3 regions of the Pseudomonas sp. NY8896 genome follow, and region 2 is predicted to be linked to each of the others. Evidence: riboswitches for the same ligand, from Rfam matches in the RefSeq annotation. Region 2 holds a riboswitch; each other region holds the start of a gene.

The links. Region 2 has a riboswitch for cobalamin ahead of Q9451_RS17490 (CbtB domain-containing protein). Riboswitches for the same ligand answer to the same signal wherever they lie in the genome.
Region 1: linked by a shared signal. The riboswitch ahead of Q9451_RS19920 (ABC transporter substrate-binding protein) and the one ahead of Q9451_RS17490 (CbtB domain-containing protein) in region 2 are both predicted to bind cobalamin.
Region 3: linked by a shared signal. The riboswitch ahead of cobO (cob(I)yrinic acid a,c-diamide adenosyltransferase) and the one ahead of Q9451_RS17490 (CbtB domain-containing protein) in region 2 are both predicted to bind cobalamin.

Annotation. Positions count from the first base shown of each region.
Region 1 covers NZ_CP132350.1:4,448,942-4,451,197, forward strand. The annotation lists gene Q9451_RS19915 (DUF1624 domain-containing protein) at 1-672, shown strand, start outside; cobalamin riboswitch at 701-900, shown strand; gene Q9451_RS19920 (ABC transporter substrate-binding protein) at 1,011-2,021, shown strand; gene Q9451_RS19925 (iron ABC transporter permease) at 2,021-2,256, shown strand, end outside.
Region 2 covers NZ_CP132350.1:3,903,299-3,905,554, forward strand. The annotation lists gene Q9451_RS17485 (LLM class flavin-dependent oxidoreductase) at 1-886, shown strand, start outside; cobalamin riboswitch at 1,000-1,224, shown strand; gene Q9451_RS17490 (CbtB domain-containing protein) at 1,318-1,506, shown strand; gene Q9451_RS17495 (CbtA family protein) at 1,516-2,202, shown strand; gene Q9451_RS17500 (cobalamin biosynthesis protein) at 2,202-2,256, shown strand, end outside.
Region 3 covers NZ_CP132350.1:5,390,527-5,392,782, forward strand. The annotation lists gene Q9451_RS24270 (cobyrinate a,c-diamide synthase) at 1-548, opposite strand, end outside; gene cobO (cob(I)yrinic acid a,c-diamide adenosyltransferase) at 545-1,156, opposite strand; cobalamin riboswitch at 1,275-1,497, opposite strand; gene Q9451_RS24280 (sorbosone dehydrogenase family protein) at 1,725-2,256, shown strand, end outside.

The DNA of each region.
Region 1 (2,256 bases), 550 kb from region 2:
GGCCTGCACTTTGGCGTGGGGTCAGCCCTGCACGTGCCCTGGGCAATCCTGCACGACCGCGGCTGGCTTGAATGGTCGGAAAACCTGCGCCTGCGCACGTCGTATCCGGTGCTGCCGTGGATCGGCGTCATTGCCCTGGGTTATGGCCTGGGCCCCTGGTTCGCGCGCGGCAGCGAGGCCGGACAACGCCAGCAACGCCTGCTGACGGCCGGGTTGCTCGCACTCCTGGGCTTTGTCCTGCTGCGCATGTTCAACGGCTATGGTGAGGCGCCGTGGAGCGGTTACCCCACCTTCACGCAAACGTTGATGAGCTTCTTCAACATCACCAAATACCCACCGTCGCTACTGTTCCTGGCCCTGACCCTGGGCTGCGGCCTTGTGTTGCTGCGCGCCTTCGAGCGGGCCGGCCAGGCGCGCTGGATCAGTGCCCTGGCGGTGTTCGGTGCGGCCCCGATGTTCTTCTACCTGCTGCACCTGTATGTGCTGAAGCTGCTGTACCTGGCCAGCGTGGCGCTGTTGGGCCTCAACCAGGGCGACTACTTCGGCTTCGAGAGCATTGCAGCGGTGTGGCTGAGCGCGGTGCTGTTGGCGGCTTCGCTGTACCTGCCAGTACGCGGGTTCGCCCAACTGAAGCAGCGGCGCCGCGACATCGCCTGGCTGAAGTACTTCTGAAAAGCGTTTTCACCCGGCGGCGCGATGGTCTACCATGCGGGCCGCCGGTTTCCACCACGGAACTAATAGGGAATCCCAGGCCCGCCAATACGGGCCAAACGGAACTGCCCCCGCAACTGTAGGTGCCGAGCCTGCTCCATCGATGCCACTGGGCCAGACCGCCCGGGAAGGCCGGAGCCGGGCCATGACGCACCAGTCAGGAGACCTGCCGGCCTACATTCACCAACCGGCGGGGTGTCCGGGATTGGCCATCAGTGTTGCCCCTGCCACCGGCAGGGGCTCGGCGATGCCTGTCCGCGCGTTCCTCACCCGAACTGTCCGATAGGAGATCGCCCAGCATGCTGCCCCGTTTCGCCACCCTGCTCGCCGGCCTAGGCCTTACCGGCCTGGCCCAGGCCGCGGCCACCCACTACCCGCTGACGCTCGACAACTGCGGCAAGCCGCAGACGTTCGCCCAGGCGCCACAGCGCGCCGTCACCATCGGCCAGGCCGGTACCGAGATGCTCTATGCACTGGGGCTGGGCGACAAACTGGCGGGCACCTCGCTGTGGTTCAACAACGTGCTGCCCGAGTACCAGGCAGTGAACGCCAAGGTGCCGCGCCTGGCCGACAACGACCCCAGCTTCGAAGCCGTGGTCGGCAAGCGCCCGCAATTGGTGGCGGTGCAGTTCGAATGGATGGTCGGTGCCCAGGGCGTGGTCGGCACCCGCGAACAGTTCGATGAACTGAAGATCCCCACCTACCTGCTGCCGTCGGACTGCGAAGGCAAGGACAACCTGGTCGGCGCCGACGGCACCCGTCTGCAGGCGTTCCAGGTCAGCAGCATCTACAAGAGCATCAGCCAGCTGGCCGAGATCTTCGATGTGCAGGACCGCGGCAATGCTCTGAATGCCGAGCTCAAAGGCCGCCTGGACAGTGCCAAGGCGCAACTGGCCGGCAAGGACCTGTCGGCCACCTCGGCATTGTTCTGGTTCTCCAGCGCCGACCTCGACATCGACCCTTATGTGGCCGGCCGCCAGGGCGTCGCCGACTTCATGCTGCGCACCCTGGGTGTGCGCAACGTGGTCGAGTCCAGCGAAGAATGGCCGACCGTAGGCTGGGAAACCCTGGCCAAGGCCAACCCCACCTGGCTGATCATCGCCCGCATGGACCGCCGCCGCTTCCCCGCCGACGACTACCAGAAAAAGCTCGAATTCCTGCGCAGCGACCCGGTAACCCGCAACATGGATGCGGTGAAGTACGATCGCATCATCATTCTTGACGCCGACGCCATGCAAGCCGGCATCCGCCTGTTCCGCGGCGTGCAGACGCTAGCCACAGCCTTCGCCAGCGGTAAAGCAGCCCAGTGATGATGCGCCTGTTACCCTGCATCGTGGTTGCCCTGGCAGCCCTGTTGGCCGCCCTGCTGGCCGGTACCGCCATCGGCGAAACCAGCCTGTCGCCCAGCGTGGTCGGCCAGGTGCTGGCCAACCACCTGTGGCAGGCCGGCTACCCGGTCGACCCGATCGACGCCGGCATCGTCTGGAACTACCGCCTGACCCGCACCCTGGTCGCAGCCGCGTGCGGCGCCCGGCTGGCAACCTG
Region 2 (2,256 bases):
GCTGGTAGCCCACCGCCCTGGCTTCCAGGCCCCGACCTTCGCCGCCCGCCAGTTCGCCACCCTTGACCAGCTGAGCCGTGGCCGTGCCTCGATCAACGTCATTACCGGCGGCGACAGCGGCGACCTGCAGCGCGATGGCGACTTCCTGGACAAGGATGCCCGTTATGCGCGCACCGACGAATACCTGCAGGTACTGCGTGACACCTGGACTCGCCATGAACCGTTCGACCACCAGGGCACACATTACCGCGTCGAAGACAACCTGACCCTGGTCAAGCCAGTGCAGCATTTGCCGATCTATTTCTCTGGCGCCTCTGATGCGGCCGTCGAAGTGGCCGCCAAATACGCCGATGTGTACATGATGTGGGGCGAACCGCTGGAACAGGTACGCGAACGCATCGCCAAAGTGCGCAAGGCCGCCGCCCGCTACGGACGCGAAAAGCATATTCGCTTCAGCCTGTCGTTGCGGCCGATTCTGGGCGCTACCGAGGCCGAGGCCTGGGGCCGTGCCGAGCGCATTCTGGCCGACGCCCAGGCGCGGATCGGCATCCACCAGGGCAACCGCCGCGAGAAGAACTTCGGCAAGAGCAATGCCGGCTCTGAGCGTCTGGTGCAGCTGGCCAGCCAGCGCAAAGTGCATGACACCCGGCTGTGGACCGAGATTGCCGCGCTGGGTGGCGGTGCCGGTAACTCTACGTCGCTGGTGGGGACTGCAGAGCAGGTGGCAGAGGCCGCATTGGCTTACTACGAGCTTGGGGTGAGCACTTTCCTGTTCCGCGGTTTTGACCAATTGCGTGATGCGGTCGAGTACGGGCAGGACCTGATCCCGCGCATTCGCGCGCTGGTGGCCCAGCGTGAGTCTGGCCGCGATATTCGAACTGCGTAGATTTCTACGGTACGGCTGCAGGGATAGCGCCGTCCGGCAGGAACCCGCGCAAGCCTGAAATGGGTGGAAGGCAGATGCACCCACAGATTGACGCCAAGCCCGCCCCATGCTCTCCTTATGCCTCACGTTCAGGTGCCCCCATAGGGGGTGAAACGGGAAACCGGTGCGTCGCAGGCCCTCCAGCAGGGCCGGACAATGCCGGTGCTGCCCCCGCAACGGTAAGCGAGTGAAGCGTCTGTACCACTGTGCCTCGTAGTACGGCATGGGAAGGTGACGTGTTCCAGGAGCCCTGCTCTTCCTCGCAAGCCCGGAGACCGGCCTGGCGTTCATGAACACCCCGCGGTGGGCGGGCGCTGTTGCATTCCCCTGGGCGACCCCGCCCGGGGCTGCCGCGCTCGCCCGTTGCTCACTAAAAAGCAGAGGAACGCGTCATGCCCGTCACCAGCGCCAAGCAGCACAGCCTTGCCACACCCGTCACCCTCAGCCAGCGCGTAGTCATCGCCGTCGGCGCCAGCCTGTTGGGCCTGTGCCTGGTGTACTTCGCCGGCTTCTCGCACATCGAGGCCGTGCACAACGCCGCCCACGACACCCGCCACAGCGCCGCCTTCCCCTGCCACTGAGTACGCCTGATGATCACGCGCATTGCCCGTACTGCGGGTTTCAGCGGGTTGCTTGCGGCCCTGTTGCTGACCTTGCTGCAAAGCTTTTGGGTCGCCCCGCTGATTCTCGAAGCGGAAACCTACGAGTCCTCGGCCCCGGCCGCACAACACGAACATGGCGGCAATGAGGGCGCTCATGAACACAGCGCCGAAGCCTGGTCACCAGAAGACGGCTGGCAGCGCGTGCTGTCCACCACCGGTGGCAACCTGGTGGTGGCGGTGGGCTTTGCCCTGATCCTCGCCGCACTGTATGGCCTGCGCGAGCCGAAGCGCGTCAGCACTGGCGCCTTGTGGGGCCTGGCCGGTTTCGCCGTGTTCTGTCTGGCCCCAACGTTGGGGTTGCCACCGGAACTGCCCGGCACTGCTGCCGCCGACCTGGGGCAACGCCAGGCCTGGTGGATTGGCACGGCCAGCGCCACCGCCCTTGGCCTGGCCTTGCTGGTGTTCGCCCGCCACTGGCTGCTGAAGGCGCTGGGCGCCGTGCTGCTGGTTATCCCCCATGTGATCGGTGCGCCACAGCCTGAAGTCCATGAAAGCCTGGCCCCCGAAGCACTGGAGACGCAGTTCAAGATGGCCTCCTGGCTGACCAACGCTGCCTTCTGGGTGGCGTTGGGCCTGCTCAGTGCGTGGCTGTTCCGCCGCTCCAGCGAGGCCTGATGCCGGCTTTCTACGCTGGCTTGGGCTGCCGCCGGGGTTGCCCGGCGGATACCC
Region 3 (2,256 bases), 1.5 Mb from region 2:
AGCTCGATGCCACGCTCGCGGGACAAGCCGCCATACCAGCGCAACCCTTGGGTCAGGCTGCCTTCCAGCAGTTGCGCATGGCGCAGGCTGCCCACCCGGTTGGCCAGCACGCCGGCGAACGGCAGGTCGGCCTGATAGCGCGCCAGGCCCAGAGCCAGGGCGCCGAATGTCTGAGCCATGGCCGTGCCGTCGATCACCGCCAGCACCGGTACGCCGAAATGGCGGGCCAGGTCGGCGCTGGACGGGGTGCCGTCGAACAGCCCCATCACCCCTTCGATCAGGATCAGGTCGGCCTCGCCGGCAGCGTCCCACAACAGGCGACGGCTTTCATCTGCACCGATCATCCACAGGTCCAGCTGGTACACCGGCGCGCCACTGGCCCGCTCGAGAATCATCGGGTCCAGAAAGTCGGGCCCGCACTTGAACACCCGCACCTTACGCCCGAGGTTACGGTGCAAGCGTGCCAGAGCAGCAGTGACAGTGGTCTTGCCCTGGCCAGAGGCTGGTGCCGCGATCAGCACGGCGGGGCAGTGGCGCGATCGACTCACAGCTCGACGCCCTTCTGTGCGCGGATACCGGCCTGGAAAGCGTGCTTGAGCATGCCCATCTCGGTCACGGTGTCGGCCAGTTCGATCATTTCATCCTTGGCCGCACGGCCAGTGACGATCACATGCTGCATCGGCGGGCGGGCCTGAATGTCGGACAGCACCTGGTCCAGGTCGAGATAGCCATGCTTGAGGGCGATGTTGAGCTCATCCAGTACCACGAACTGCACACTTGGGTCTTGCAGCAACTGGCGCGACACCGCCCAGGCGGCTTCAGCGGCAGCAATGTCGCGCTGGCGGTCCTGGGTTTCCCAGGTAAAGCCTTCGCCCATGACGTGGTAGCGCACTTGCTCGGGGAAGCGGCGGAAGAACAGTTCTTCGCCGGTGCTGTTGCGGCCTTTGATGAACTGCACCACACCGCACTGCATGCCATGGCCCAGGGCGCGTGCGAGCATGCCGAAGGCCGAGCTGCTCTTGCCTTTGCCGTTGCCGGTCAGCACCAGCAGCAGGCCGCATTCGTTGGGGGAATTGGCGATGCGTTCGTCGATGACCGCCTTCTTGCGCTGCATGCGCGCCAGGTGGCGTTCGTCGCGTTCGGTGGATTCGCTCATGGGGTTCTCCGCTGGCTGGCACCACGGCAACGCGCGGCGGCAGGTAATAGGCAGGCAAACGGAGAACGCGCAGGGGCCATGGCAGGGCGCCACGGTGCACCGCGCATCACCCTCCGTGATGCCGTTGGCAGTAACAGGCCGGTCTCCGGGCTTGTGAGTGGGCGTTAGGCCCTGGCCTGCGCGCCTTCCCGGATGCTGGCATCCAGTGGCCTTGCGCGGCCTTCTGCTCACTTACCGTTGCGGGGGCAGCGCCGGATTCGCGCCATGCAGGCGCCCACCGGCTTCCCAGTTTCACCCTGCCCAGTCGAAGCTGGCAGGGCACCTGAAACACGCGCGAAGGTTAGAGGGTTGCACCGGGAGCGTCAATCGAAGCGGGTGTTGCAGCTATTTATGCTCTTGATCTTTATCTTGATCTTCGCGACTTCAGGAGGCTGAACGCTGAAGTCGCAATCTGCGTCGCCTGGACTATCGCGCGCTTTGAAGCAAAAGCCGAAGCAAGAGCAAGACCAAGGGACGGAACCCTGCGCGCCCTCTCAATCCCATAGGCCTGCTTCAGAGGACGCTGCCCATGAACCGCCTGTTGCCTTGGTTAGTCGCCGCCAGCCTGGCAGGCTGCGGCGAAACGGCCCTGTTGAACGTAAGCGAGGGCAGCGGGCCAACACCCGAGTTGCCTGCCCCCGTCACGACATTGATCCCCACCGTGAACATCGCCCCCGCAGTCGGCTGGCCAAAGGGCGGCAAGCCCACCGCAGCACCAGGCACTCAGGTCACCGCTTTCGCCAGCGGCCTCGACCACCCACGCTGGCTCTACTTGCTGCCCAACGGCGATGTGCTGGTAGCCGAAACCAACGCGCCCCCAAAGCCCGAAGATGGCAAGGGTATTCGCGGCTGGGCCATGGGCAAGGCGATGAAGCGCGCCGGTGCGACCGCCCCCAGCGCCAACCGCATCACCCTGCTGCGCGATGCAGACCATGATGGTGTGGCAGAAATCCGCACCCCGTTCATCGAGGGGCTCAACTCCCCCTTCGGCATGACGCTGGTAGGCAAGAATCTATATGTTGCCGACACCGACAGGCTGCTGCGCTTTCACTATGAACCAG